4 regions of the Devosia sp. UYZn731 genome follow, and region 3 is predicted to be linked to each of the others. Evidence: predicted binding sites of a transcription regulator. Region 3 holds the regulator's gene; each other region holds the start of a gene.

The links. Region 3 encodes PhoB, which activates phosphate uptake and scavenging genes when phosphate is short. Its sites were predicted from a motif close to TGTCATNNANCTGTCAT; they were not measured.
Region 1: ABIB57_RS02875 (NAD-glutamate dehydrogenase) is a predicted target of PhoB. The motif match lies at 5,930-5,946, and genes of this name have one in related genera.
Region 2: ABIB57_RS13110 (alpha-D-ribose 1-methylphosphonate 5-triphosphate diphosphatase) is a predicted target of PhoB. The motif match lies at 5,308-5,324, and genes of this name have one in related genera.
Region 4: ABIB57_RS08445 (DUF2794 domain-containing protein) is a predicted target of PhoB. The motif match lies at 2,353-2,369, and genes of this name have one in related genera.

Annotation. Positions count from the first base shown of each region.
Region 1 is NZ_JBEPOL010000001.1:611,887-619,628, reverse strand. Features, by position in the region: gene ABIB57_RS02880 (ATP-dependent helicase) at 1-853, opposite strand, end outside; gene ABIB57_RS02875 (NAD-glutamate dehydrogenase) at 1,180-5,847, opposite strand; gene ABIB57_RS02870 (sulfate ABC transporter substrate-binding protein) at 6,271-7,248, shown strand; gene cysT (sulfate ABC transporter permease subunit CysT) at 7,252-7,742, shown strand, end outside.
Region 2 is NZ_JBEPOL010000005.1:13,935-21,676, forward strand. Features, by position in the region: gene ABIB57_RS13090 (ABC transporter permease) at 1-752, opposite strand, end outside; gene ABIB57_RS13095 (ABC transporter permease) at 812-1,819, opposite strand; gene ABIB57_RS13100 (ABC transporter substrate-binding protein) at 1,943-4,030, opposite strand; gene ABIB57_RS13105 (helix-turn-helix domain-containing protein) at 4,191-5,120, shown strand; gene ABIB57_RS13110 (alpha-D-ribose 1-methylphosphonate 5-triphosphate diphosphatase) at 5,373-6,515, shown strand; gene ABIB57_RS13115 (aldo/keto reductase) at 6,553-7,584, opposite strand; gene ABIB57_RS13120 (SDR family NAD(P)-dependent oxidoreductase) at 7,623-7,742, opposite strand, start outside.
Region 3 is NZ_JBEPOL010000004.1:229,689-237,430, reverse strand. Features, by position in the region: gene ABIB57_RS11780 (ABC transporter ATP-binding protein) at 1-933, shown strand, start outside; gene ABIB57_RS11775 (ABC transporter ATP-binding protein) at 930-1,850, shown strand; gene ABIB57_RS11770 (GMC family oxidoreductase) at 2,279-3,898, opposite strand; gene ABIB57_RS11765 (dihydrodipicolinate synthase family protein) at 3,898-4,830, opposite strand; gene ABIB57_RS11760 (GntR family transcriptional regulator) at 4,994-5,659, shown strand; gene phoB (phosphate regulon transcriptional regulator PhoB) at 5,787-6,488, opposite strand; gene phoU (phosphate signaling complex protein PhoU) at 6,523-7,233, opposite strand; gene pstB (phosphate ABC transporter ATP-binding protein PstB) at 7,403-7,742, opposite strand, start outside.
Region 4 is NZ_JBEPOL010000003.1:114,895-122,636, reverse strand. Features, by position in the region: gene ABIB57_RS08460 (Bax inhibitor-1/YccA family protein) at 109-879, shown strand; gene ABIB57_RS08455 (GNAT family N-acetyltransferase) at 970-1,467, shown strand; gene ABIB57_RS08450 (GNAT family N-acetyltransferase) at 1,464-1,925, opposite strand; gene ABIB57_RS08445 (DUF2794 domain-containing protein) at 1,945-2,337, opposite strand; gene ABIB57_RS08440 (DUF1223 domain-containing protein) at 2,681-3,418, opposite strand; gene ABIB57_RS08435 (VOC family protein) at 3,505-3,885, opposite strand; gene ABIB57_RS08430 (hypothetical protein) at 4,024-4,743, shown strand; gene acnA (aconitate hydratase AcnA) at 4,795-7,467, opposite strand; gene ccmA (heme ABC exporter ATP-binding protein CcmA) at 7,628-7,742, shown strand, end outside.

The sequences.
Region 1 (7,742 bases), on a different contig from region 3:
GGATGTTGCGCACGGTGGCGGCGCGGAACGAATAGATCGACTGGGCATCGTCACCGACGACGGTCAGGCCGTGGCCCTGCGGCTTGAGGGCAAGCAGCACCGAGGACTGTAGCCGGTTGGTATCCTGGTATTCATCGACCAGAACGTGGTCGAACTTGCCGGAAATACTGGTGGCAATGTCGGCATTGGCCATCATCATCGCCCAATAGAGCAGCAGGTCGTCGTAATCGAGCACGTTCTGGCGCTGTTTTGCCTCCACATAGGCGCCGAACAAAGCGCGCAACTGATCGCCCCACATGGCGCACCATGGGAATGTGGTTTTCAGCACCTCATCGAGATCGCCTTGGGCATTGACCACGCGCGAATAGATGGTGATGCAGGTGCCCTTGGTGGGGAAGCGGCTCTTGGCATCGGTCAGGCCGAGTTCGTGGCGGACCAGGTTCATCAGGTCGGCGGAATCTTCGCGGTCATGGATGGTGAAATCGGGGGTGAGCCCGATTTCGGTGGCGTGCTCGCGCAGGATGCGGGCGCCGATGGCGTGGAACGTGCCAGCCCAGCTCAGTGCGTCGGTCATCACGCCCGAGCCTGAGCCCATCACCTGCGCGGCGATACGTTCGACGCGGCGACGCATCTCGCTGGCGGCGCGGCGCGAGAAAGTCATCAACAGGATACGGCGCGGATCGGCGCCACTGACGATCAGATGGGCCACGCGGTGGGCCAGGGTGTTGGTTTTGCCGGAACCGGCGCCAGCGATGACCAGCAGGGGGCCGGGCGTCGGGTTGCCAATACCATGCTCGACCGCGCGGCGCTGCTCGGGGTTGAGCTTATCGAGATAGGCAGGACTGGCGAGCACGAATCGGACCTGTGGGTGCAAGAGGCCAGATGAGACTATTCCCGTTTTGTTCGCAATGGGTGAAAGGGTGCAGGGGAGCGGCAGCACTTTCGCTGTCGACCATGGATGTCATGTACCGGTTTGCACTGCATATTGCACCTCCACGATCGACGCCTCCCCCTCGAGTGGGAGGTTGGGTGGGGGTGAGGTTTGGCCCCGATATCGCGGCCCGCACACCCCCACCTTGATCCTCCCCCTTGAGGGGGAGGTGTCGACTGACGCATTTCGTCCGTCCCCCCACCCTCATTCCCTCCCCACCAGGGGGAGGGAGGCTCATTCGGCGTTCGTTACGAGGCCTGCGCAATGTCCGCAAGGAGACCCGCAGCCACGGACAGCCGCGATACCGTCAGTGTGCCTTGCGTCAGCTCGCCGACCGATTGTGCCGAGCGGTCGACGGCTGGGGTGCTAGCCTTCCACGCTGCAATCCGCTCGGCGATGCTCCCCTTGCCGGCGGCCAATACGTCGGCGGTGAGGTCGCGCTGCGCGCGCAGCAGGTTGGCCAGAGCGCGATCCAGCGCCATACGTTCGAAACGGTCGGACAGCACCAAAGTCCGGCCCTGCTCGATGACCGGCCAGAGCGAGAATTGCGCCAGCACGGCGAAGAAGGCTTCGGCGGCGTCGGCGACCGGGACATTGCTGCGCTCGCTGACCAGGGCGATATCACTGGCGAAGGACAGCACGCCGAGTTCGGCGATGCGCTGGGCGATGGCGGCGGGGACACCGCTGTTCACCAAAGCCTGCGCGGTGTTGCCGACGGCGGTAGCCAACGGTGCGGGCAGGGCGGTGGCCAGCAGGGTCTTGAGACTGGCGACGGCATCGGCATGGCGCGAGACCAGCGCGGCGAGGCCCTTGGTGACATCGGCGTTGCGCAGGAACCAGAGGGTTTCCTGCCGCAACAGCGCTTCGACGGCGGCGTAGAGCGAGAGCTGGACTTCGCCGCCCACCGCGCCATCGAGACTGTCGATCGCGGTGTTGATCTCGGTCAGGCCATAGATATCGCGGGTGGCGGCATAGGCCAGGGCGATTTCGCCGGCGCTGGCGCTGGTGGCTGAGGTAAGCTCGGTGACAAAGGCGGGGCCGCCGCGGTTGATCATGGCATTGGCCAGCACCGTGGCGATGACTTCGCGGCGCAGGCGATGGGTTTCGACTGCGTGCGGATAGGTTTTGTGCAGCGTTTCGGGGAAATAGCGGAATAACTCGCCCGCCAGATAGGCGTCGTCCAGCTCGCCATCGTTGAGCAGGTCGGCATAGAGCGTCAGCTTGGCATAGGCGAGGAGGACCGCCAGCTCGGGCCGGGTCAGGGCCTTGCCATTGGCGGCGCGGGCATCGAGCGCGGCGTCGGTGGGCAGGAATTCGACGGCGCGGTCGAGCAGGCCACGCGCTTCGAGACGGGCCATCAATTCGCGATGGTCCGGCAATTCGGCGAGGCCGGCGCGTTCGGCCAGCGAGATGGCCAGCGGTTGCAGGTAGTTGTTACGCAGGCAAAGGGCGGCGACTTCCTCGGTCATCGAGGCGAGGAAGGCATTGCGCTGTTCTTGCGTGAAGGTGCCGTCGGCCAGGAGGGGCTGAAGGGCGATCTTGATGTTGACCTCAAGGTCGGAAGAATTCACGCCGGCCGAATTGTCGATGGCGTCCGAATTGATGCGGCCACCGGCCAGCGCATATTCGACGCGGGCCAGCTGGGTGGTGCCGAGATTGGCGCCTTCGCCGACAACCTTGGCGCGGAGCTGGCTGGCGGCGACGCGAACTGCATCATTGGCGCGGTCGCCCACTGAGAGATTGGACTCGCTGCTGGCGCGCACATAAGTGCCGATGCCGCCGAACCACAGCAGGTCCACATCAGCCTTGAGAATGGCAGAGATGACCTCAGCGGGTGTGGCGTGGGCACCGGCCAGACCGAGCAGGGACTGCATTTGCGGGCTGAGCGGAATAGACTTGAGGCTGCGCGGGAAAATCCCGCCGCCTTCGGAAATCGGCGCCTTGTAATCCTGCCAGCTGGAACGGGGCAGCTCGAACAGCCGATGGCGTTCGGCCATGCTCGCCACGAGGTCGGGATTGGGATCGATGAAGATATCGCGGTGATCGAAGGCCGCCAGCAGGCGGATTTCGGGCGACAGCAGCATGCCATTGCCGAACACGTCGCCGCTCATGTCGCCGACGCCGACGACGGTGAAGGGCTGATTCTGGGTGTCGCGATCCATTTCGCGGAAGTGGCGCTTGACCGCTTCCCAGCCGCCGCGCGCGGTGATGCCCATTTCCTTGTGGTCGTAGCCGGCCGAGCCGCCTGATGCAAAGGCATCGCCGAGCCAGTAGCCGCGCTCGACGGCGATGGCATTGGCGGTGTTGGAGAAGCTGGCGGTGCCCTTGTCAGCGGCGACGACGAGATAGGGATCGTTGCCGTCCACGCGCACGGTGTCTTGGGGCGGCACCACATCATTGCCGACCAGATTGTCGGTGATATCGAGCAGGGCGCCGATGAAAATCTTGTAGCTGGCGACGCCCTCGGCGGCGAACGCCTCCCGGGCCATGCCCGCAACCAGGTGCTTGGGCACGAAGCCGCCTTTGGCGCCGACCGGCACGATGACGGCATTCTTGACCTGCTGCGCCTTGACCAGGCCCAGCACTTCGGTGCGGAAATCCTCGGGCCGATCCGACCAGCGGATGCCGCCGCGGGCGATGGCGCCGAAGCGCATGTGAATGCCCTCGACGCGCGGCGAATAGACAAAGATTTCGCGGAACGGGCGCGGGGCGACCATGGCGTCGACCTTGGCGCTGTCGAACTTGATCGAGAGGGCCGGTCGGGCGCTCCCCTCGGCGTCGCGCTGCCAGATATTGGTGCGCAGCGCGCTTTCCACGAGGTTGAGAAAGCGGCGGATGATGGTGTCTTCATCGAGCGACGCCATGGCTTCGAGGGCGGTATCGATCTCGGCGCGGGCGGCGTCGGCATCGCCGGTCTGGCCCGGATTGAGGCGGGCATCGAACAGGGCGATGAGCGCGGCGGCGGCGGATGACTGCGTCACCAGCACCTGAGCGATATAGCGCTGCGAGTAGGAAATGCCGATCTGGCGCAGGTAACGCGACAGGGCGCGGAGCAGGGCGGCATCGTGCCAGCCCAGGCCCGCGGTCAGCACCAGCGCGTTGAGGCCGTCGCTTTCGGCGCGGCCCTCCCAGACGGCGAGCAGACCGGTTTCGACGGCGGGGCCGAGCGCGGCCATGTCGAAGGTCTTGCCATCGGCACGGGCGAGCACGAGATCGTGGATGTAGCGCTCGGTGCCGTCGCGCGGGGTGAGCGTATAGGTGCGCTCGTCGATGACGCGGAAGCCAAAGGCCTCGAGCATGGGGACGCGATCGCTGAGCGGGATGGCGCTGCCGTGGTGGTAGAATTTGAGGCCGAGCGCGCCGTCGCCGCCGGTGCGGTTGTGCAGCTTGATGGCGATGCGGGCGCCATCGGCGAGGGTGCGCAGGATCGCGATGTCTTCGAGCGCCTCGGCGCTGCCGTGGCGGGACTGGTAGGCCTGCGAGAAGGCGTTGCGATAATCGCTGACCGTGGCCGGATCGGCGGCGGCGGCCACCAGCATGTCGCCAAATGTGGCGGTCAGTTCTTCGACACGCGTCTCAAGCTCGGCGCGGCTCGGGCGCGGCGTCGCCCCGGCCACACGGCCGATGATGACGTGCAGGCGCACTAGGTCGCCTTCGGGGAAATGCGGGTAATAGGCCGAAATGCGGCCGTCATATTGCTGGGCGAGGTATTGCGCGATGCGCGAGCGGGCGGCGCTGTCATAGCGGTCGCGCGGCACGAAGACGAGGATGGAGACGAAATTGTCGAAGCGGTCGATGCGCGGCAGCACGCGGACGCGGGGGCGATCGTAGAGCCCGGCAATGGCGGTGGTGAATTCGAGCAACTCGTCGGTGGTGACCTGGAACAGCTCGTCGCGCGGATAGCTGTCGAGGGCACTGAGCAGTGCGCGGCCGTCATGGCCCTGTGGATCGACGCCGGAGCGGCGCATCACTTCGCCCAGCTTGCGGCGGATGATCGGCACTTCGCTGTGCGGGGTCGCCATGGCTTGGGAGGTGAACAGGCCGACAATGCGGAGTTCGCCGGTGGCCTTGCCGTCGGCGCCGTAGAGTTTGACCCCGACATAATCGAGATGCTGGCGGCGATGGACGCGGGCGCGGATATTGGCCTTGGTGATCAGCAGCGGCTCGGCCGAGGCCATGAAATCGGCATGGGCGGGGGTGGATTCGACGAATTCGGCGCCACTGCGCAGCACTTTGAGCGCCGGGTCAGCCATGATGCCGAGGCCGGTTTCGGGCAGGGGCGCTAATTGCGCGCCATCAAGGCGATATTGGCGGGCGCCCAGGAAGGTGAAATTGTTCTCGGCCAGCCAGTCGAGGAACAGCACCGCCTCGTCGCGGGTCTTGGCCGGGGACGCGCTCAGTTCCTTGGCGGCGGCGCGAACGCGCTCCAGCATGTTCTGCCAATCGGCGACGGCGCGGCCGACATCGGCCATGGTGCCGTCCAGCTCGGCCTTCATCACGCCGAGATCGGCGACCTGATCGCTATGGATGTGCAGCACGCTGAGGGCCCGGCCATCGTGGTGGATGACCGGATGGGCGAACAGCCGGATCGTGCCGCCAACGGCGCGGACTGCCGCCAGTGCGCTATCGACGATGAACGGCATGTCCGGCGAGATGATATCGATCACCAGCGGCGCCGACGTGGTCTCCGGCGGCGTCAGGATGACGCTGCTGGCGGCACCGGTGTAGTTGGAGACATGAGCATAGGTGCGCCGCAGCACGGCCTCGAACCAATCGGGGGACAGCCCGGCCAGATCCTCGGCGGCGCTGGCAAGTGTGGCGGTCTTGAGAAACCGGGCGAAGTCCGGCTCAAGGGAGGACAGCGCCTCGGCGCGGCTCAGCACCGCATCGCGGACGGAATGGATAGTCGCCTGCACCGTGATTCTCCCCTTATCATTGCGACGAGTTTGGCGCAGTGACCGCCTGATGTCGCGTGACTTCGTGAGGTAGCCACTTCAGTCGATAGTCTGATGACAGGGCCGGCGCCGCGCCATCTGGAACCGGCCGCGATCCCGCTCGTTGCCAGTTTGGAAATGCCGTGCCGGCGGCAATTAGCCCACTGTTAAGATTTGAAATGAAATTGCGCCGGAATGGTCGAATTGGCCCTCGCGGCGATCATTTTCTGCGGCTGGAGCTGTTTTTGGCAAAGCATTTTCTGCGGAGGGGGATTTGGGGCAGGGGCTGCGCCTTGTAATACCCCACTGTTCAAGTAGTGTTTAGTCATCGGTTTATGGGGAGCTATAGATATGAAAAGCGCTACCAGAATATTCGCCTATGTCGCGCTGGCGGCATCGCTGTCGATGGGCTTTGCCGTCACGGCGCATGCCCAGGAACGCAGCATCATCAACGCCTCCTACGACCCCACCCGCGAGCTCTATGCCGCCTATAACGAGGCCTTCGTCAAGCATTGGCAGGAGCTCAAGGGCGAGACCATCACGGTTGAAGCCACCCATGGCGGCTCCGGCGCCCAGGCGCGTACCGTGATCGACGGCCTTGAAGCCGATGTCGTTACCCTGGCGCTGGAAAGCGACATCGACGCCATTGCCAATTCGCCCGGCGCGCTGATCAAGAAGGACTGGAAGGGCACATTCGAAAACAACAACGCGCCTTACACCTCCACAATCGTGTTCCTGGTCCGCAAGGGCAATCCCAAGGCCATCAAGGACTGGGGCGATCTGGTCAAGGACGGCGTCGAGGTGATCACGCCCAACCCCAAGACTTCTGGCGGCGCCCGCTGGAACCTGCTCGCAGCCTGGGCCTGGGCCAAGGCACAGCCGGGCGGCAGCGATGCCACGGCGCAGGAATTCGTCGCCAGTCTCTATAAGCACGTGCCCGTGCTCGATACCGGCGCGCGTGGTTCGACCACCACTTTCGTGCAGCGCGGCATCGGCGACGTGCTGCTGGCCTGGGAAAACGAAGCCTATCTGGCGCTCGACGAACTTGGCCCCGACGCCTTCGAAATCGTCAATCCGTCGCTCTCCATCCTGGCCGTGCCGCCGGTTGCCGTGGTCGATGTCAATGTCGACAAGAAGGGCACCCGCGATATCGCCGAGGAATATCTGAAGTATCTCTATTCGGCCGAAGGCCAGACCATCGCGGCCGCCAACTACTACCGTCCGTTCCATCCTGAACTGGCAAAGCCCGAGGATATTGCGCGCTTCCCGGACATCAAACTGTCCACCATCGAGGATTTCGGTGGATGGAAAGAAGCCCAGCCCAAATTCTTCGGCGATGGTGGTATATTCGACCAGATCTACACACCAGTCGCGGGCCAGTAGCATATGACATCAACCACCCCGACACGGGATGGTTGGCGATTGAAACAGCCGAGCGTCATACCGGGTTTCGGTTTGACGCTCGGCTTTACGCTCGCCTACTTCTCTCTGATTGTGTTCATCCCCATGGTCGCGCTCGGCATTCGCAGTGCCGGGCTCGGCTTTGACGGGTTCTGGAAGGCCGCGACCGATCCGCGAGTGCTTGGCGCCCTGCGGGTCAGCTTCGTCACGGCGCTGATCGCTGCCGGCGTCAATGTCATCTTCGGCACGCTGATCGCCTGGGTGCTGGTGCGCTATCGCTTTCCCGGCCGGCGCATTTTCGATGCGGTGGTCGACCTGCCGTTTGCGCTGCCCACGGCGGTCGCGGGCATTGCGCTGACCGCCATCTACGCACCCAACGGTATCGTGGGGCAGTGGTTTCCGTTCCGCATCGCCTACACGCCGATCGGCATCGTCATCGCCATGATCTTCATTGGCCTGCCGTTCGTGGTGCGCAC
Region 2 (7,742 bases), on a different contig from region 3:
TGCGCCCAGCCCAAGATCGCCATGACGGCGATGACGAAGGTGAGGAACACATTGGACGGCGCCGTCACGGGGATGAGCGAGGTCAGCGCCAGGTAGAGCGGTAATTGCGGGAAGGCGAGCACGAACTCGACGAAGCGCTGCACCCAGGCATCGGTGCGGCCGCCGAGATAGCCGGAGGTAATGCCGACCAGCGTGCCGACGATGGTGGTGAGGGTAACCACGGCGAGGGCGATCATCAGCGAGATGCGCGAGCCCACAATGCCGCGCGACAGGATATCGCGGCCGAACTTGTCGGTTCCGAGCAGCTGGATCGGGCGCCCATCGGTGGTGCCGAAGAAGTGGATATTGGCCGGGATGAACCAGAGCAGCTTGTAGTCGTAGCCGGTCACGAAGAGGCGCGTTGGGGTCGGATTGGACTTATCCGGTCCGTTGAGGGGCTGGAAGGTTATGGGGTCGAACTCGCCGCTGTCGCCGATGGGGTAGACATAGGGGATGAGGCTGAAGGCGCCGGCCGGGTCCTCGAAGGCAATGACATCGGGCGGGGCGAACGGCAGGTTGGCCGCCTTGGGGTCCATCGGTGCGAAGAAATCGGCAAACACCGAGACCACCAGCAGGAAGCAGACGAGGACCAGGCCGATCATGCCCATGGGCGAGCGCTTGAAGCGGCGCCAGACCAGTGTCGCATAACCCTCATTACCGTGCGAAAAGCGCGTCTGCACAGGATTGGTGGCTTCTTCGGCCGGGGTGGGCATGGCCACGCCAGCGTCGGTGGGCAGCGGGATGGAGGATTTGGTGTTGATCTCGTCGACCATCAGGCTTCTCCCCCGAGGCGAATACGCGGATCGATGATGACGAGCAGCAGGTCGGCGATGATATTGCCGATGATCAGCGTTGTCGCCAGTACCAGCATGAAGGTGGCGGTGACGAACACGTCGCCGACGCCCATGGAGCCGACAATGGCGGGACCAACCGTGGCGAGGCCGAAGACGATGGCCACTTCGATTTCGCCACTCAGCATATAGGGCAGCACGACGCCCTGATAGGCGATGAGGGGATGCAGCGCATTGGGCACGGCATGCTTCATGATCACCGCAGCTTCGGGCAAGCCCTTGGCGCGCGCGGTTTCGATATACTGGGCGTTGAGCACGTCGAGCAGGTTGGCGCGCATGACGCGCATATTATAGGCCAGCCCGCCGAAGGTGGCGATGAAGACCACCGGCCAGACGTGGTAGACGAGGTTGACGAACTTGTCCCAGCTCCAGGGCGCCCCGCCGTATTTGGCCGAGAAGAACATGCCCACTTCCTGTACGTTGAGGCGGAAGACCATGATGTAGAGGATGATGATCGCGAGCAGGAAGCGCGGGATGGTCATGCCGAGGAATGAGATGATGCCCAGCGTGGTATCAACCCAGCTATATTGGCGGGTGGCGGCCAAAATGCCGAGGCCAATGCCGAGCACAGAGGCCAGGATGTGACAGGTCAGCGCCAGTGCGATGGTGGCGGGCAGCCGTTCCAGCACCACGGTGCCGACGGGCTTGTTGTAATACAGCGAATGACCGAAATCGAAGCGGGTCACGATGCCGCCGATCCAGTTGAAATATTGCATGACCATCGGCTCGTTGAGCCCGTTGGCGGCGCGGTAGGCTTCGGCCTGGATTTCGGCTTGTTCGGCGGGGACGCCGCCCTGGTTCATCAGCATCGACTTGATGTAGTCGCCGTAGTCGCCCGGAGGCGCTTGGATGATGGTGAAGGTTACGACGCTGAGCAGGAGCAGCAACGGGATGGCGCTCAGGATGCGCATGGTCAGAAATCGGAGCATCGCTGCGGCCTTTCGGTAAACTTCTTAGTCGCATCTTCGAGCAAAAAACGGGTGCCCGCTTTTTTGCGCGATGCTTGGGTGGGCAGGGAGCGAACCCCCTGCCCGTGTTCATGGCGTCAGCGATTACTCGCTGATCGGGCCGGCGGAACCCGGGGCACCCGGCAGGGTGTTGGGATGCAGCTCGAAATTGCCTTGCTTGTCGGCAGCCACGTAGACGCGCTCGCGGATGATGTTGTCTTCAGCCCAGTTGAACATGAAGACAGGGGCACCCACGGGGATGTTGGAGAAGCGCTTGTTGACGATCAGCGCACCGGGATACTGGGTCAGGCCGACCGAGTAGACGTTTTCGGTGAAGGTATGCTGATACTTCTTCATCAGGTCGGCGCGTTCGGTCGCGTCGGAGGTGGCAATGAAGCTGTTCACGTCGGTGACCAGTTCCTGCTCGAAGGGGAGCAGGTCCAACGTGCCGTCAGTGCCGGCGCGATGGAAGGGGTGGGTACGCGGACCGGTCGGCGCGAGTGCCGAAGTCCCCTGCACCACGGCCACCATTTCGGCGCCCTGGCGTTCCACCGACCAGTCATACTTGCCTGATTCAGCCATATCGTCACGGGCGGTACCGGTCTGGAAGTTGGCAATCACGCGGATGCCAAGCGGCTCCAGTTGCGCGATGACGCCTTCGGCCAGGTTAGTATCGGTGCCGTAATCGGTATTGGCGAGGACCGTGACTTCCAGATCGCCACCACCAGCCGTACCGGCCGGGAAGTTGCGAACGCCATTGCCATCGGTGTCCTTGAGGCCAAGGCCGTCGAGCAGCGCATTGGCTGCGGCGACGTCATAGCCGTAATAGACGGTCGAGGCCTTGTCGTAGAAGGTGGTGCCGGCATAGAGGCCGCCCGGATAGATGGCGGTGAACGGACCACGCACCAGGCTGTCGCCCAGGCGCTGCCGATCGATGGCCATCGAGACAGCCTTGCGGAAGTCGAGCTGGCGGTTGAGTTCGCGCACGGCCTGGCCGCGAGCATCGGGTTCGCCCCAGCCATTGGCCGAGAAGTTCATGCGTAGCGCATAGCCGATGGTGCGGGCACCGAACTGCAGACGCGCCGGAGCGGTCGGCTCGGCGGAGCGCTTGAGCGCCTCGACATAGCTTTCGGCCTGTTCGAGGTTGGAGAAATCGCCCGAGCCGGCCACGGCCTGCACGTCACGATCGGCCCAAGTGGAGAGGCGATACTGCAATTCGTCGAGATAGGGCAGCTGATTGCCGTTCTCGTCGGTCTTCCAGTAGTAGGGATTGCGGCGCATGACGACGATATCGTCGGGACGGTATTCAACCGGTACCCAGGCGCCCATTACCGGCATGTTCATGAATTCGGGCGGGAAGGCGTTCTTGTACTGATCGTAGGTGTTGGCGGTATTGTACTTGGGATGCTGGGGCTTGAGGATATGGCTCGGGCCGGGGCAGAAGGTGCCGTATGCCATGGCATAGAGGTACTGGGTCGGACGGACCTCCTTGAAGGTCCACTTGATCGTATAGTCGTCGACCTTTTCAAGCGTGGTGCCGACACCGAAGGTTTCGGGCGTCGCGCCATTGAGCGGGGTCACATTGGGATCGTTGACGTTGTCGTTCCAATAGAACATCGCGTCGTCGGCGTTGAACGGGACGCCATCGGACCACTTTGCGCCTTCGATCAGATGCATGGTCAACTGGTGGCCATCTTCGGACCATTCCCAGCTCTTGGCCAGGTTCGGCAGGGGCTCGAGTTCGTCGGCCTTGACCTCGAACAGCGGGCCGGTACGCGTCAGGCATTCGGAGAGGCCGATATCGATGCCGCCCCAACCCTGAGACTGGCCGCCGATATAGTTCCAGCCTTCCGGCCGGCCGCCGATGACGTGACGCATCACGTCGCCATAGACGCCAACGCCGTCTGGCATATTGCCGGTCTTGAACACCAGCGGCTCCTTGGGCAGGCGCTCGGCAACCGGCGGCAGCGTGCCATCGGCCACGAATTTATCCATCCAGGCGGGCTGGTGGTATTCTGGCAGCGCCTTGTATTCCTGGATATCGGAGACGCCAACAAAGACCGGCGAGCTCTGCGCAGCGAAGGCCGGCGGATCGGGCAACTCGGCCGCGAAAGCCATCTGCGCCTGCGTGGCGATCAGGGAAACGCCCAGCAGCAAGCCTGCCCCGCCAAGGGCAATTGCATGTTTTCTCATCATTCCTCCCATAGCAGCGGAACGGCGTTGATCGCCGCGCCGAATTACACTCTTCGGCCGTAGGTCCGTGCTTGAGCCAAAATCCTATCCCTTGCCAGCGCGCAAACAATCCGGTTTGTTAGAGACTTATTCCGGGATTCAAAGATATGAACGCTCTTGTATGGATGAGCTGAACGCCGCGGGCGACCTCGTTCGCATCGGCCGCGGCAAGGCCCCCCGCCCCACCCCGCGCCCCGATCGTAAATTCTACGCGTCGGGCCGCGCCTTTGGCCGGTTCGGGGTGCGCTCGTTTCCGCCCCAGCTCATGGCGGAGCCGCACAGCCATGGCCATATCGAGTTCAACTGGCTCACCGCCGGCACGATGGACTACCTGGTCGATAGCCGCCCGGTGACGGTGGGATCGGACCGGCTGGTGGCGTTCTGGGCCGGCATTCCGCACCAGACCGTGGCGCTGAGCCCCGAGACCGCAAGGGGACGGCAGGTCAATATTTACCTGCCGGTGGATGCCTTCCTGGATATGCCGCAACTGGGCCTGCTCACCGAAACCCTGATGGGAGGCGGCGTGGTGCAATTGCGACCCGAAAGCATCGGGATCGATACGCTCGATCGCTGGCATGGCGATTATCGCAGCGGCAACAGCTTGCGCACCGATATCGTCAAGACCGAGATTGCCGCCATGTTCCGCCGCGCCGCCTTGACCGGCTGGGACCTGCTGCTGCCGGCCTGGATCGAAAATTCCAGCGCCCGAACCCGCACCGCCGCCCCGGTGCGCTATGTGGTGCGCATGGTGCGCCATATCGTTGAGAACCTGACCGACCCGCTGACGGCGCAATCCATTGCCGACGTGGTGGGGCTGCATCCCAATTACGCCACCAACCTGTTTGCCAAGGTGATGCATATCTCGGTGCAGAAATTCGTGGTGCGGATGCGACTGATCCGCGCCCGCTCGCTGCTGTTCGAGGGCAACCTGTCGGTGTCCAACATCGCGTTTCAGTCTGGCTTCAGCTCGCTGACGCAGTTCTACGAGCATTTTCGCAATGCCTATGGGATTACGCCGAGTGAGATGCGCCAGGACGTGATTGATCGCTAGTATTTGGGTGCGCGAACGGGATGTTGCGGTGAAACTCCCCCATCCTCGCCACCGTGCTGCCCCCGGACTTGATCCGGGGGTCGCTCATCGCACATGCCGCGTTGTGAGAGGCCCGCGGATCAAGTCCGCGGGAAGACCGGTGCATGGGATGCATTGGTGTCTGCAATGGCGCAGCATAACCACTTCCTGTCATCGCACCGTCATCATTGCCACCTAATCGCGCAGCAACAACCAGCCGGATCGATTCATCTCATGTCACAGACACTTAGCAATGCCCGCATCGTGCTGGCCGATCGCACCATGAACGGATCGGTGCGCATCGAGGGCAGCACGATCACGGCGGTCGAGGAAGGCGCAGGCGGGACGGGTGAGGCGCTTGATTTCGAGGGCGATTATCTGCTGCCGGGGATCATCGACCTGCACACCGACAACATTGAGCACCACCTCAATCCCCGCCCCGCAGTGCGCTGGCCCGCGCCGGTGGCGGCGGTACTGGCGCATGACTGGCAGGTTCTGGGAGCGGGCATCACCACGGTGCTGGATTCGCTATCTATGGGCGATTACGACAGCCAGGGCGCGCGCACCGCGATGCTGGAAGCGGCGATCGGCGCGGTAAACCAGGCCAAGGCAGCGGGCGTGCTCAAGGCCGATCACTATTTCCACTTCCGTTGCGAATTGTCCGATGCCGGGCTGCTGGATCTGGCCAAGCGGCATATGGACAATCCAGATCTTCGCCTCGTCAGCATGATGGATCACACGCCGGGCCAGGGGCAGTGGCACAATCTGGACATTTATCGCGCCTATCGGCGCAAGAAGAATGGCGTGGTGTGGAGCGACGCGGAATGGGACGTCTATATTGCCGGGCGTCAGCAGTCGCAGGCGCTTCATGTCGGGCCCGCACGTCTCTGGATCGCCGAGGCGGCAAAAGCGCGTGGACTGCCGATGGCCAGCCACGACGATACGACACTGGGCGACGTTGACCGCGCCCATGCCGATGGCATCGCCATCAGCGAATTTCCGACCACGCTGGAAGCGGCGCGATATGCCCGCCAACTGGGCATGCAGAATGTGATGGGCGCGCCCAATATCGTGCTGGGCGGCTCCCATTCGGGCAATGTCAGCGCCGCCGCACTGGCCGACGAGGGGCTGCTGGATATTTTGACCTCGGACTATGTGCCGGCCAGCATGTTGCAGGCAGCGTTCATCCTGGCGCAGCGCGGGGTGGCGATGCATGACGCCGTGGCCATGGTGAGCAGCCGGCCGGCGGCGGTATTGGGATTTGCGGACCGGGGGCGGGTCGAGACCGGGCTGCGGGCGGACCTGCTCCGCGTGCGCGTGGTGGACGGGCTGCCGGTTATCAGCGGGATCTGGGTCGCCGGCCGCAAGTTCATGTGAGATGGACCGAGGGGGTTAAATCCCCCCTCGGGATCGATTATACGGCGACGCGTTCGGCCATCGGGCGGCGGCGCAGGCTTGGTGTGGTAATCGCCGGCGGATTGTAGTTGGCCTCGTTGAGGCCGACATCGGTGCCGGGCGGGACGATCTGGTCGATGCGGTCGAGCATCTCGTCGGTGAGCCGGACTTCGGCGCCGGCCAACAGGTCATCGAGATGGGCCATGGTGCGCGGGCCGAGCAAGGCCGAGGTCACACCCGGATGGGCCATGACGAAGGCCATCGCCATATGGGTAAGGGACATTCCGGCCTCCTCGGCCAGCGGGATGAGCTGTTCGACAGCGTCGAGGCTGCGTTCATCGCTCATCTGCTTGGGCATGAACTTCGCCCGCAGGCTATCGGGCAGGGGCTGGCCCTTGCGGTAGCGGCCAGTGAGCATGCCCTTGGACAGGGGACTCCACACCATCACCCCCATGCCATAGCGTTGCGCTGTGGGCAGCATGTCGCGCTCGATGCCGCGATCCAGCATGGAATAGGGCGGCTGCTCGGTCCGAAAACGGGCGAGACCGCGCTTTTCGGCGACCCACTGCGCCTCGACGATCTCGGAAACCGGGAAGGTGGACGAGCCAATGGCGCGCACCTTGCCGGCCCGCATCAGGTCGGTCAGCGCCGACAGGGTTTCCTCGATATCGGTATCGGGCGTGGGACGGTGGATCTGGTAGAGATCGATATAGTCGGTTTGCAGGCGCCGGAGCGAAGCGTCGACCGCCTGCATGATCCAGCGCCGCGAGCCACCCTGCTGGTTGGGATCGGTGCCCATGGGGCCGAAGAATTTGGTGGCCAGCACCACAGTGTCGCGCCGGCCCTTGAGCGCCTTGCCGACGATCTCCTCTGACTCGCCGGCGCTGTAGCGGTCGGCGGTGTCGATGAAATTGATGCCGGCGTCCAGCGCCTTGTGGATGATGGCGATGCCGTCGTCATGATCGGGATTACCGAGCTTGCCGAACATCATCGCGCCCAGGCAATAGGGGCTGACTTTGATGCCGGTTTTTCCGAGGGAGCGGTATTGCATAATGGTCTCCTTGGTTCGGTTGGGGACTGTTGTGCCGCTCACCACGGGATGGTCGTATTGTCCCACATGGTGAAGGTCCCGCTGGGAGCGTCGGGGCCAAACAGGGCAACGCGGACCACTTCGCGGGAGCCGTCCTCGATGGATTCAGTGCCCTCGAA
Region 3 (7,742 bases):
ACCATGACCGTGCGCCGCAACGAGATTTACGGCATTGCGGGAGAAAGCTCTTCTGGCAAAACGTCATTTATCAAAGTGCTGGCAGCGGCTTTGCGGCCACCCTTCCGCGTCGTCGCCGGCTTGGTGAAATATGACTTTTCCAGCGGGCCGGTGGACGTGGCCAAGGCAACGGACGCGCAGATCGAAGCGATCCGCTGGCGGCATCTGAGCTACATCATGCAAGGCTCGATGAGCGTGCTCAACCCGGTGCGACGCATCGGGCGGACCTTTGAGGATTTTGCTGCGCGGCCACTCGGGCTCAAGGGCAGGGCCTTCGAGGATCGCGTTGTTGCGCATCTGGAAAAGCTCAAGCTGCCCGCCGACGTTTTGCGGGCCTATCCGCATGAACTGAGCGGCGGCATGCGCCAGCGCGTCACCATCGGATTGGCGACCGTCTGCCGTCCCGAATTTATCATCGCCGACGAGCCCACCACGGCGCTCGACGTGGTGGTGCAAAAGGAAGTGCTGAGCCTGATCCGCGACGTGCAGCAGGAAATGGGCTCTTCCGTGGTGTTCGTCACTCACGACATGAGCGTGCACGCCAATATGGCCGACCGCGTGGGCATTATCTATGCCGGCCGGCTGGTCGAAGAAGGCCCCACGCGCCAGATGTTCTTCGCGCCCAAGCATCCTTACACGGCGCACCTCGTGGCCAGCCTGCCCCGCATCGGCGACACCACGCAGCGCCCCGCCCTTGAGGGCCGCCCGCCGAGCCTGGCCGCGCCGCCCAGCGGCTGCCGCTTTCACCCGCGCTGCCCGCTCGCAATCGACAAATGCAAGACCGACGTGCCGCCGCTGGAAACCGTGGCGCCCGATCATCGCACCGCCTGCTGGCGTTGGCAGGACGTCAAGCCGCTGGTCGCGCCGCACGCCGCCCATGGAGTGCCAGCATGACCACCCTGCTCAATGTCGACAACGTCTCCAAGACTTTTGCTATGGGCGGCGTGCTGTCGCGCAAGACCACGGCTGCCGTTCAGGACGCCAGCTTTTCTCTGGCTGCTGAAAAGCCAGAGATTTTCACCATTATCGGCGAGAGCGGATCGGGCAAGACCACGCTGGCCCGCATGATCCTGGGGCTGGAAACGCCCACGAGTGGCAGTATCACCTTCCGCGGCAAGCCTGTGGGCGGCGCCACCAAGGCCGAACGCATGGCGTTCATGTCGGCCGTCCAACCAGTGTTCCAGAACCCGTTCGAGGCCTTCAACCCGCTCAAGCAGATCGACCGCTATCTGGAATCCACGGCGCGGACTTTTTTGGGCCTAAAGGATCGGACTGCCGTCGACGCCGCAATGGATGGAGCCTTGCAGAAGGTTGGGCTGAGCCTGGCCGAAGTGAAGGGGCGCTATCCCCATGAAATGAGCGGCGGGCAATTGCAGCGCGCGGCGATTGCCCGAGCGCTGATCCCCAATCCACCATTGCTGATCGCCGACGAGCCGGTGTCGATGGTGGATGCCTCACTGCGCATGTCCATCGTCAACCTGCTCAAGGCCCTGCGCGACGATTTTGGGGTGTCGGTGATCTACATCACCCACGACCTGGCGACGGCCTACTACATCTCCAACCGGCTCATCATCATGCAGCGCGGGCGGATCGTGGAAATGGGCGACGCGCGCACCGTGCTGGAAAACCCCGAACATCCCTATTCGCGCCTCCTCAAGGCCTCGGTACTATCCACCGAGGATGCCGGAGACGGTAAGCTCGCCACCAATCCGGATATGGTGGCGCTGGCCACAAGGCTGGCGACGGCGCCAGGCGGGCAACTGGTCAGCCGCCCCGATGGTCGACTGGTGCGGGTGTATGACGCGGCATGACCGTCGCCCAGGCCGGGGATCAGGCCAGCACTACGCTCATCAATAGCAGCATCGAACTCCGGACCACGATCCCCGCCAAGGCGCCTCATTGCTTCGCCTCGACTGGTAACTGCCGGAGTTCCGAGCGCGCTCACCCTCCCCGGGGCGCGCTCATTTTCTAATTTGGGGGCTCGCAGCGTGTTTGGCACCGCCACCCACCGACCTTCAACGCCCCACCCACTCGCCTCAAGCGCCCACCCACCCACCTTCAACGCCCGACCCACTCGCTTCACCCCTCACACCCACCGGCCTTCCCGCGGGCTTGACCCGCGGGCCTCCACCAGCATGGCACAAGCGGCCAATGGCCCGCGGGTCAAGCCCGCGGGAAGACCGGTGGTGGTGGTTGCATCGAGTGGGGATCACCCAAAGCCAATCTCCGCGCTTGAACCCTATCGATGATCTTCCGCAATCATCGCCGCCGCCTTCGACCCGATCGCCATGGCCGGCGCATTGGTATTTCCCGAGGGAATGAACGGGATAATCGAGCAATCGATGACTCGCAGCCCCTCGACGCCACGCACCCGCAGCCTCTGATCGACCACCGCCATCGGATCGCCATCCGGCCCCATGCGCAGCGAGCCCGAGGGATGGTAATTGGTCTTGACGGTCTGGCCGGCAAACTGAGTCAGGCTGTCCTCGTCCTGCACCGCTCTGCCCGGCAAAAGTTCCTCGGCGATCTTGGACTTGAACGGCTCGGTTTCGAGTAACTGCCGCGCCACCTTCAGCGACGCCAGCGTCAGCCGCAGGTCATCCGGATGCCCAAAGAAATTGCAGTTCACCAGCGGCTGATCATCCGGGTTCGCCGAGCGCAGCCTGACGCTGCCACGCGCCTTGGGCCGCAGCAGGCATGAGGTGAATGTGACCCCATAAGTTGGCTTGGCCGAGGATACGTCGCGGTCGAGATACACGATGGGCGCGCAATAGAGCTGGATCGTCGGCCGCTCGCCGCCGTCGGGATCATAGAACAGGCAGGCCTCGATGCCGGTGGTGGTCACCGGCCCCGAATTGAACAGCAGATACTGCAACCCATTCCGAACCATCGGCCAGCCCTTGTCTTCGCCGAAATAGCCGGACTTGCCTTTGGTAGTGGCGATGACCGGGACCTCATGGTGATCCTGCAAATTGGCGCCCACGCCGGCGATATCGGCCACCACATCCACCCCATGCTCGCGCAGGTGGTCGGCCGGCCCGAGCCCCGACAGCATCATCAGCTTGGCGCTGTTATAGGTCCCCGCCCCGACCAGCACTTCGCGCTCGGCATGCATCGTATGACTGACGCCGCCCCTGGTATAGCTGACGCCAACCGCGCGACCGTTCTCGATGACAATCCTGTCCACCCGCGCGCCGGTGACGATGCTCAGTCGATCATCGCCCGACAGCGGATCGAGGAACGCCTTTTTGGCGTCCGAACGCTCCTTGTAGCGGCCCCATTGCCCATAGGTGTGCTGCATGATGCCAACGCCGTTTTGGCGAGCACCGTTGAAATCGGGGTTGAATTCATGACCCAGGCCCTGTGCCGCGAGCAGGAAATCCTGCGTGGTATCGGCAATATGGCCGGGCTCTGAGACCCGTAAATTGCCGCCGATGCCATGGAATTCATTATTGAACTTGGTGTTGGCCTCGATGCCTTTGAAGTGCGGCAGCATGTCCGCGTAGGACCATTCGGTCTCGTTGCCCAAATGGGCCGCCCAGCCGTCATAGTCCTCGCGCTGCCCGCGCATATAGACCATGGCATTGACCGCACTGCCGCCGCCCAAGGCTTTGGCCACCGGCACGATCGGCCCGCGCCCGCCCAGTTGTGGCTGCGGCACGGTATGGTGCATTTCGAGGAAGTCCTCGCGCGCCAGGTACTTCATGTAGCCGGCGGGATAGGCCATCAGTTTGGCCGTGTCGCGCGGCCCGCGTTCGAGGATCAATACCGAAAAACCGAACTCTCGCACCAGCCGCATCGCCGCCACCGAGGCCGCCGAGCCGCCGCCCGCGATGATGAAGTCGTAGGTTTTGGCCATTACGCACCAATCTCCGCCAGCCGCCGTGCCTGTCGCACCAGCAGCAGTTCCACGTCCGCCACATCCAGCGCCGACATCACCGGCCGCGGCTTGCGCAGCGCCCCCGATTTGATGACGCCGCGCTTGGCCAGCACGTATTTGCGCGCCGCCAGCCCGATGCCCTGCTGCTGCTCGTAGCGCGCCAGCGGCAGGTAGGCGTCGAAGATATCATGCGCCCGCTCGACATTGCCCTTGGCGAATTCGGCGACAACGCCAACCATCATCTCCGGATAACAAAACCCGGTCATCGCCCCATCGGCACCGCGGCTCATTTCCTCGGGCAGGAATAGCCCGCCATTGCCGCAGAGGATCGAGATCCGCCGCGTTTCGCCCTTGTCGCTGGCGGCGCGGAGAGCCGTAATCTTGGACAGGCCCGGCCAATCCTCATGCTTGAGCATGACGCAATTGGGCACGTCGCGAATGATCCGGTCGATCACCTTGGGGGCAATCGTAACATTGGTGGTCAGCGGATAATCCTGCAGCACGAACGGGATATCTCCCAACGCCTCGCCGACCGACTGGTAGAAGGCAAAACTCTGATCGTCGGTCTTAATGGTCCAGGGTGGCGCCACCATGACGCCCGCCGCGCCCTGGTCCATCACGGTCCGTGCCAGCTCTGTCATCGGCGCGAGGCCGGGTGCCGAAACGCCGACCACGACCGGCAGGCGGCCACCGAGGCGCTTGAGCACGCGCTCCACCACTTGCGCCGACTCGGCTGAAGTCAGCTTGGGCGCCTCGCCCAATTGCCCGAGCACGGTGATGCCGCTCACCCCGGCGCCTTCGTAGAAATCCAGCATGGAATCGACGCTCGCCAGGTCCAATGCGCCATTATCCTCGAACGGGGTCACCGCGATGACGTAGACGCCCTTGGCCTGTTCATTGAGGATTGCCATGCGTGATCTCCAGATGGTGCCGCGAGCGGCGGCCGATGGTTCGGTATCGGCCAGAGGCCGCCGCAGGGCAAGCCGTGCGCAGGCGCCCTGGGCGGTTTTGCCCGACCAATTCGACCGGCAGCAAAAATCGCTGTAGGATGAGCATCGTTACGTGGAGACGACCTTGGCCGCAGCGACCCAAACCGAACAAATCGCTATCGAGCACGACGATCTCAGCATCGCCCGAGCGCTGGAAGAGGACATCATCTTCGGCCGTCTCGCCCCCGGCACGCGGCTGACCGAAGATACGCTGCTCGCCCGCTTTGCCGTGACGCGTCACTTCGCGCGCCAGGCATTGGTGCAGCTTGAGGCCATGGGCATCGTGGTGCGCGAACGCAATCGCGGCGCCACCGTGCGTTCGCTGACGCCCAAACAGGTGCAGGAAATCTACGACGTGCGCGAACTGTTGCAGCGGCAGGCGGCGCTGTGGATTCCGCTGCCGGCACCCGCCGCGTTGATCGCCGAACTCGAAGCCATCCACCAAGAGCATGGCCGGCATATGGAAGCCGGCTTCCTGCGCGGCGTGCACGAGGCCAATGACCGCTTCCATCTGACGCTGTTCGGCGCCTGTGGCAATGCGCATCTGGTGCAATCGATCGAGCTCTATATGCGGCTCAGCCTGCCGGTGCGCGCCAACACTATGGGCGATAAGGAGTCCCTGCGCATCGCGCACCAACACCACGCCATGATGATCGACATGCTGCAAGGCCACGATAATTGGGTGCTGGCGCAGCTCTGCGTCGATCACTTGCAGCCGAGCAAGCAGCGCTATCTGGAGCGGGTGAGGTAAGTCCCCTCAGTCGACACCTCCCCCTTCCAGGGGGAGGATCAAGGTGGGGGTCGTATCTGCCGGATTTGGGCTCTCACACCCCCACCCAGCCTCCCCTGTAAGGGGGAGGAGCCGCTTAGTGCTAACCCTACGCCACTTGCGCGAACCGCTCGTCAAACGCATAACCGGCGCCGCGCACCGTGCGGATCGGGTCGCTTTCGCGACCGCGATTGATGGCGCGGCGGAGACGGCCGATATGGACGTCCACAGTACGCTCATCGACGTAAACGTCATTGCCCCAAACGCCGTCGAGCAATTGCTCGCGCGAATAGACCCGGCCCGGATGACGCATCAGATATTCGAGCAGGCGATATTCCGTCGGCCCCAGATGCACGTCGCGGGTGGCGCGGCGGACGCGGTGGGTGGTGCGGTCCAGCTCCAGATCGCCCACCTTGAGCGCGGCGGTGACCAGGTTCGGATTGGCCCGGCGCAGCAGCGCGTGAATGCGCGCCAGCAGTTCGGGCACCGAGAACGGCTTGACCACATAGTCGTCGGCGCCAGTGGCAAGGCCGCGCACGCGCTCTTCTTCCTCGCCACGCGCGGTGATCATGATGATCGGCACCCGGGCAGTTTCCTCGCGGGCGCGCAGACGTCGGCACAACTCGATGCCGGAGACTTCGGGCAGCATCCAGTCGAGCAGGATCAGGTCCGGCAATTTATCCTGGATGCGTTCCTGCGCCTGATCGCCGGTTTCGGCGGTCAGGACGCGGAAGCCCTCGGCCTCAAGATTGTAGCGCAGGAGGATCGAGATATCTTCCTCGTCCTCGACGACAAGTATCGTTGCGGGCATTGTTGTGCTCCCAAGGTCGCTCGGCCGCAGCCGGCTACGCCTTGATCTGGGTCCGCTGAAGTTCCTGCACGTCGGCCGTCAATTGCTTGCCGGTCTGCAGGTAATAGGCGCGTTCGGCGATGTTGGTCGCGTGGTCGCCAATGCGCTCCAAATTCTTGGCGCAGAACAGCAGATGCGTGCACTGCGTGATGTTGCGCGGGTCTTCCATCATGTAGGTCAGCAGCTCGCGGAACAGCGAGGTGTGCATGGCATCGACCTCGTCGTCGCGATTGCACACCTCGATGGCGGCTTCGGCGTCGCGGCTGGCATAGGCATCCAGCGCATCCTTGATCTGGCGCAGCACCAGATTGGTCATGTTGCGCACGCCATTGTAGAACGTGGGCTGCAGGCTGAGGCCTTCCAGCTTGAGCGAGCGGCGGGCCAGTTGCTTGGCCATGTCGCCGACCCGTTCCAGATCGGACGCGACGTGGATCGAGGTGATGATGGCGCGCAGATCGCTGGCCATCGGCTGGCGGCGGGCGATCATCGACACTGCCATATCGTCGATGCGGCGCTGCATGTCGTCGATACGCTGATCGGCGATGATGGTGACATCGGCCAGCTCGCGGTCGAGCTTGAGCAGCGCCTTGGTGCCGTTCTCGATGGCGACTTCGACCTGGCCGCCCATCTCGGCGATCAACTGGGCAAGCGTAGTCAATTCGTCGGTATAGGAGCTGACGATATGTTCTGGGGACGTGGTGGCCATGGCTTTATCCTCGAAATTTGTGGAGGGCATTAGGAGGTCGAGGTTCGTGTCAGGCCGAGGCGAAAATGGCGCCTATCGAGAACCGGAGCGGAGCGTACGTTTGGTACGTGAGCACCGGAAGCGCAGATAGGTGGCATTTGCAGCCCGGCTTGGCACGAAGATCGGCCTCCTAACCGATGCGGCCCATGATGTAGTCCTGGGTCTGCTTGTTGATCGGGTTGGTGAAGATGTCTTCGGTGACACCCTCCTCGATCAGCTTGCCCAGATGGAAGAACGCCGTCTTCTGGCTTACGCGCGCAGCCTGCTGCATCGAGTGGGTGACGATGACGATGGTGTAGTTCTCGCGCAATTCATCGATCAGCTCTTCGATGATGGCCGTCGCGATCGGATCGAGCGCCGAGCAGGGCTCGTCCATCAGGATGACTTCGGGGCCGACGGCGATGGCGCGGGCAATGCACAGGCGCTGCTGCTGGCCACCGGACAGGCCGGTGCCGGGCTCGTTGAGGCGG
Region 4 (7,742 bases), on a different contig from region 3:
GCGGCCTTGTAAAAAGCGGGGTCTGCATCCATATTCTTCCCAAGTGGCAGGAAATGCCTCCGGCGGAGCAGAAATCCGCATCCGATTGCTAGGGAAAGGATCACGACTATGGCTGAATATGACCGTCAGACCCTCAATGCGCGGGCCGGCTCGGCCGCTGCCATTGACGAGGGCCTACGCAGCTACATGCTGCGCGTTTACAATTACATGGGTATCGGCCTGGTCGTGACCGGCCTTGTGGCATATTTCGCCAATGCCGCCGCCCTGACCACCAATGCCGACAACGCCGTGGGCACGCTCGCCAATGGCACGATGGTCACCCAGTGGGGCGCCCTGCTCTATACCAGCCCGCTGGCCTGGGTCGTCATGCTGGCGCCGCTCGCCTTTGTGATGGTGCTGAGCTTCGGCATCAACAAGATGAGCGTCGGCACCGCCCAGCTCGTGTTCTGGGCTTTTGCCGCGGTCATGGGCCTGTCGCTGTCGTCGATCTTCCTGGTCTATACCGGCGCGTCCATCTCCAAGGTGTTCTTCATCACCGCCGCTACTTTTGGCGCGATGAGCCTTTACGGCTACACCACCAAGCGCGACCTGACCTCGATCGGCAACTTCCTGATGATGGGCCTGATCGGCCTCATCATCGCCTCGGTCGTGAACATCTTCCTGCAATCCGACTTCATGTCGTGGGTGATCTCGGCCGTCGGCGTGCTGATCTTCGTGGGCCTGACCGCCTATGACACCCAGAAGATCAAGGAAAGCTACAACGAGGCGCATGGCATGGACGTGATGGCCAAGAACGCCATCATGGGCGCGCTGTCGCTCTACCTCGACTTCATCAACCTGTTCATGATGCTGCTCCGCCTGTTCGGCAACCGCAACTAACAGGATCGCCAGCCAGCAATTTGGTTGGACGACAAATCGGGCCGCGGTCTACAAAGACCGCGGTCCTTTTGTTTTCCCCGGTTGCCGTTCATGTCTGAAATTTCGCTGCGCCCCTTCGCCTGGGGCGACGTCCCCGCCATCACCGCCATCTACAAGCATTACTGCGAAACCTCGACGGCCACCTTTGACCTCGAAGCGCCCGGCCCCACCTACATCGCTGAAAAGTTCGGGCACATGCTCGAAGCCGGCCATCCTGTAGTCATCGCCGAACGCGGCGGCGAACTCATCGGCTACGCGTATGCGTCGACCTACCGGCCGCGCCCGGCCTATCGCTTCACCTGCGAGGACTCGATCTACCTGCGCGCCGACGCCACCGGCATGGGTCTCGGCCGCACGCTGCTGGCCGAGCTGATCGCGCAGAGCCAGGCCTTCGGCTTCAAGCAGATGATCGCCGTCATCACCGCCGAATCGGCCGCCTCCATCGCCCTGCACGAAAAGTTCGGATTTCACACCGTGGGTCGCCACGAGGCATTAGGACTGAAATTCGATAAGTGGCTGGATGTCGTGCATATGCAGAAGGCTCTTTAGAGCGTCTTCCGCATCGGATAGCCGTTGACCACGCGACCGTCGGCCTGGGGGCCATCCGCGTTCCAGCCTCGGCTTTCATAAAACGCACGCGCGGTCACCGTCGCTTCGAGCTGACCCTCACGGTGACCAAGAGCGAGCAGGGCGGCTTCCAGCCGCTCCAGCATAGCGCTGCTGACGCCCGAAAAACGCGCAGCGGGAGTGACGTAGTTGAGGCCGACATGGCCATGGGTGGTCACCGCGCCGACAGCGACGATGACACGATCGCGCTCGGCCACGTAGATCTGCAGGTCCGGATTGGCCAACATCGCGGCTACGCCGTCTTGGCTCTTGTTGGCTGTCCACGCAGCAATGGCGCGAGGATTCCCGCCATGGTCGGCCGCGCACAGTTCGGTGATTGAGCTTGTCAGCACCATGCTCATGGCCGGCGCATCGGCTGGCGTCGCCAAGCGGATAGTCACGTTCGGCACCAAGTGACGATTACCCCACCACCGCCAATTGCGGGTCGAGCACGCGTAGCACCACCGCCAGCTCGTGGCCGCGCTTGAGAATGCGGCCCTGCTGGTTGGTCACGGTATATTGCCCCTGCTTGTTGCGCATCTTGGGGGTCTTTTCCACGATGAACAGCGGCCGCTCGGAGACGCGGGCATAGATCGAGAATACGGCCCGGTCACGCAAAAAATCCATCGCATAGTCGCGCCATTCGCCCCGCCCGACCTTGCGGCCATAGACATTGAGAATTGTCGCCAGCTCGCGCCGGTCGAACGCCACGATACCGGGCACCTTGCTGGCGGCCGGAGCCGTCGGCGGCTCGCTGACATGCACCAGCGACAGGCTGGCATTGTGCTGATCTGGGGTACGGCCTTGCGCCAAGTCCCTAAGCCTCCGCGTCATTGGGATGTCATGATTGCCAGATTTGCCCGCACTGGCAAGCGCTTTGCGCCGACCACGCCCACAAATGAAGATTCCCCATTTTGGTCACATTCTGTCCCTGTCCTCGCCAGAATGCGCAGTCAATCTATGTCCATTGCCTCCAGTGATCGGCAGCCGGGCTGAATGAGCCCCCAAACCTGAGGCCCGGCTGCTGATCGCCTCCAAGTTGACCAGTCAATCTTTTCCCCTCCCTGCCCCCAGGGAGGGGATTTGTTTTTGGGCTATATCGGTCTTCAGGTGATGCCGGTCTGCAACCGGCGACGTTCTGCGCTTCCGGCGTAGCCTAGCGCTCGAACGCGGCGGCGCCGATGATTGCGCCCGGCAGGCCATCGTCGTCCTGCTGCACCAGCACGGCGACGCCGGTGCTATCCTGGTCGAGCACTTCGTCGAGCGGCAGCTTGAGCTGGGCGCCGGTGGCGGCCTCCCACATGCCCAGCACCTGCCGCTTGGTCACCACCTGGGTATAGACCATGGTCTTGCCGGCATTCTCGCCGCTGTCGATCTTGACTTCGGCGCGGTCGCGATAGGTCACCAGCCACACCACGGCATCGCTCTCGCCGGCGCGCGGCGGCACGGCGATCTTGAGCATTTGGCTGGTCGTGGTGATGGTCACCGGCAGGCTGAGCGTGGCGGCATCAAGCGCCGTCTGCACCTCGGTGCGGCGCGAGCCGACGACGTCCTTGGTGCCGTTGATCACCATTTGGGGGGTATAGATGCGCGAGGAATGCCAGCCCTTGGCATAGGAGCGCTGCAGCTTGGAATTGTCGGCACTGCCGAACGTATCGGGCCAGCCCACATAGTCCCAATAATCGACATGATAGGCCAGCGCGATGACATCGTCGTCGTCCGCAAGGCTGGTCAGCAGGGCATCGGCGGGTGGGCAGGAGGCGCAACCCTGGCTGGTGAACAATTCCACCACGGCCTTGGGATGGGCTCGCAGCGTCTCTGCAGCCACCGGGGCGGCGAGAGCCAGGACTGCGGCAAAACCGGACATGGGGCCAAGCAGGCGTCTTGCGATCATGGACATTCTTGTAAATCAGCCCGACATGGTCTCGCCAGTCAATTCAGGGTGAGAAGCTAAATTGCTGCCAGGCCGGGTTTCCCGCGCTAATAATCGCGAAAAACGGCTTCGACATTATAGCCATCGGGGTCCAGCACATAGGCAGCGTGATAGCGCGGATCGTATTTTTCGCGCGGTCCCGGCGCGCCATTGTCGCGGCCGCCAGCCGCCAGGGCCGCCTCGTAAAATGCCCGCAATGCCTCGGCGCTTTCGGCCGGGAAGGCGAAATGGATTGCCTCGGGATGCGGCACACCCTGCTTGAGCCAGAAGTACAGGGCGCGATTGCTGCCGAACCCGATCAGGTCGGCATGACCGTGCGGCCCCTCATAGTGTACGCCGTGGGTAATGCCGAGCGGCGCCAGGGCAGCGCGGTAGAAGGAAGTGGACCGGTCGGTGTCGGAGACGGTGAGGACGATATGATCGAGCATGGCGTTTCCTTTGCTGGCAAGGCGGTCCTAGCCACCCCTGGTGTCAGGCACTGTCAGCAGTAACCTTTGCCGGAATACAAATTGCCGGGCCGCGCGGGTTCTGCTCTGCTGCCCCACAGACCTTTGGGGGGATAGAGCATGCGAACATTTCTAAGACGGATACCAACGGCCTTTTGGCTCATCGTCGCGACGATGATTTCGGCAGGCCCGGCCGCCGCGCAGGATCTGGGTGGCGTTACCAATATGTCGCGCAGTCCCGGGCATGGCACGCAGGTCGAATATGTGGCTGAGGGCGGCAAGACCTATCTCTGGTATCCGCGCAATACCAACATCCTCAAAGGCCAGTGGAAGGTCGAAGACGGCAATATGTGCTTTGCCTATGGGGCCAACAGCTACAACCCGGTGACCAAGCAGCGCGGCGGCTGGGAATGCGAGCCGGTCGGCGCCTATCAGGGCGGGATCGCCCAGCAGGTGTCGGGCGATCCGATGGGGCTGGCGGGGCGCCGGGCCGTGCCGTTCGATCTGACCGGCCGGGCGATCTCGCTCGACCAGATCCTCGCCATGGTGATCAATCCGGGCCCGCCTGCCATTGGCGGGGACTTCAGTTGCGAGGGGGTCATCGCCAATGCCGAACGCAGCAAAAGCGACATGTCGATCGCAGCCGGCACTTATTTCAGCGGCATGTTCATGGGCAAACGCTGTGTCGATGTCGACTATGCCCGCGCTTTCGCTCTCGCCGAGAAATCCGGCACCGGGGTGGATGCCTATCTCAAGGTGTTGCGGGAGCGCGCCGCAGGCGGCAATCCAAGGGCCGAGTCGGCGCTGCGCCGGCTGGGCTACGAACTGACCGCCCAATAACAAAAATGGCGGCCCATAGGCCGCCATTTTCAATTCCGAAACCCGAAAGCCCTAGGCGGCGACGAGGCTGCGCAGCACATACTGCAAAATGCCGCCATGCTTGTAGTAGTCGAGCTCATTGGCGGTATCGATGCGGCAGAGCGTTTCCACGTTGAGGCTGGAGCCATCGGCGCGGGTGATCTTCACCGTCACCTTCGACCGCGGCACAATGCCGTTAACGTCGTCGATGGAGACCGTTTCGGTGCCGTCGAGCCCCAGCGTCTGCCAAGACTCGCCGTCTTTGAACTGCAGCGGGATGACGCCCATGCCCACGAGGTTGGAGCGATGGATACGCTCGAAGGACTGGGCGATCACGGCGCGGACGCCGAGCAGGTTAGTGCCCTTGGCCGCCCAGTCGCGCGAGGAGCCGGTGCCATATTCCTTGCCGGCAAACACCACCAATGGGGTGCCGGCCGCCTGGAAGGCCATGGCGGCGTCATAGATGGCCATCTGCGAGCCATCGGGGCCCTTGGTGTAACCACCCTCGACACCCGGCAGCATCTGGTTCTTGATGCGGATATTGGCAAAGGTGCCGCGCATCATCACTTCATGATTGCCGCGACGGGCGCCATAGGAGTTGAAATCGCGCGGTGCGACCTGGCGTTCTTCCAGATACTTGCCGGCGGGGGTCGTGGCCTTGAACGAGCCAGCCGGGGAGATGTGGTCGGTGGTGATCGAGTCGAGGAACAGCGCCAGCACGCGGGCATTGGCCACATCGGTGATCGGCTTGGGCTCCATGGTCATGCCCTCGAAGTATGGAGGGTTCTGCACATAGGTCGAGCTGCCGTTCCAGCCATAGGTCTCGCTGTCATCGATGGCGATGTTCTGCCAGTTGGTATCGCCCTTGAACACGTCCGAATAGCGACCCTGGAACATCTCCTTGGTGACGTGCTTGCGCACGATCTCGGCGACTTCCAGATTGGTCGGCCAGATATCCTTGAGATAAACCGGCTGGCCGTTCGAGCCGGTGCCAATCGGGTCCTTGGTAATGTCGATCTTCATCGAGCCGGCCAGCGCATACGCAACAACCAGCGGCGGGGAGGCGAGGAAGTTCGCCTTGACGTCGGGGTTCACGCGGCCTTCGAAATTGCGGTTACCCGACAGCACCGAGGCGGCCACGATATCGCCGGCCTGCACGGCCTTGGAGATTTCGACCGGCAGCGGGCCGGAATTGCCGATGCAGGTGGTGCAGCCATAACCCACGAGGTTGAAGCCGATGGCGTCGAGATCGGCCGAGAGACCAGCGCTATCGAGATAGTCGGTGACCACCTGCGAGCCGGGAGCCAGCGAGGTCTTGACCCAAGGCTTGGAGTCGAGGCCAAGCGCCCGCGCCTTGCGGGCCACGAGACCGGCGGCGACCAGCACCGAGGGGTTGGACGTATTGGTGCAGGAGGTGATCGCGGCGATCACCACGTCGCCATGGCCGATGGTGTAATCGGCGCCGTCGACGGGCACGCGCACGTCGTCGGTTTTGCCGAATTCCTTGGGCAAAGCCAGCGCGAACGCCTGCTTGGCATTGTCGAGCGCGATACGGTCCTGCGGGCGCTTTGGGCCCGAGATCGACGGCACGACGGTGGTGAGGTCGAGTTCGAGCGTCGAGGTAAACACCGGATCGGGCGTGCCCGCATCGCGGAACATGCCCTGCGCCTTGGAATAAGCTTCGACCAGGGCGACGCGATGTGGATCGCGGCCCGAAGTGGTCAGGTATTGCAGCGTATCGGCATCGACCGGGAAATAGCCGCAGGTGGCGCCATATTCCGGAGCCATATTGGCAATGGTCGCCTGATCTTCGAGGCTCAGGTAATCGAGGCCCGGGCCGTAGAACTCGACGAACTTGCCGACCACGCCCTTCTTGCGCAGCATTTCGGTGACGGTCAGCACCAGATCGGTCGCGGTGATGCCTTCATTGATCTTGCCGGTCATCTTGAAACCGACGACTTCGGGGATCAGCATGGTGATCGGCTGGCCGAGCATCGCTGCCTCCGCCTCGATGCCGCCGACGCCCCAACCGAGCACGGCGAGGCCATTGACCATGGTGGTGTGCGAATCGGTGCCCACCAGCGTGTCCGGATAGGCGACGGTTTCGCCGTCCTCGTCCTTGATCCACACGGTCTGCGCCAGATATTCCAGGTTCACCTGATGGCAGATGCCGGTGCCGGGTGGCACGACGCGAAAATTGTCGAAGGCTTTCTGGCCCCAGCGCAGGAATTCGTAGCGCTCGCCATTGCGCTCATATTCCAGCTCGACGTTCTGGCCGAACGAGGCGGCGGTGCCGAAATTGTCCACCATAACCGAGTGATCGATGACCAGATCGACCGGCACCAGCGGGTTGATCTTCTGCGCATCGGCGCCGAGCGCCTTGGTGGCGTCGCGCATCGCGGCGAGGTCCACCACGGCCGGCACGCCGGTGAAATCCTGCATCAGCACGCGGGCCGGGCGGTAGGAAATTTCCTGCTCGGAGGTGCGGGTCTTGAGCCATTCGGCGACGGCCAGAATATCGGCGCGCGTTACGGTGCGATCGTCCTCGAAGCGCAGCAGGTTTTCCAGCACCACCTTCATCGAACCGGGCAGCGCCGAAACGCCGGCGAGGCCATTCTTTTCGGCCTCGGGGATGGAGAAATACGTATAGGTCTTGCCGCCGACCACGAGGGTCTTTTTCGACTTGAAACTGTTCAAAGAGGCCATCGGGTCCCACCCTGTCATTCGATTTGCTGCTGTGAAGACAGTGTTTAGCCCGCCGGCCGTTAACACCGCCTTTTCTGGAATGACTCCAAACTATTGGGCGTTATAGAGAACAAAGATTGGGCTTGCCAGCACGACCATGGCTTCAATACGAGAAGGGGTCATGACCGAACGGCACGTCTTTGGCCCTCTAGCCCTTTCCGCGCACGCTCTGGCCGTCGGCCGCGGCGGAATTGCGCTTGCCCAGGGACTGGAATTCACGGTCCAAAATGGCAAAT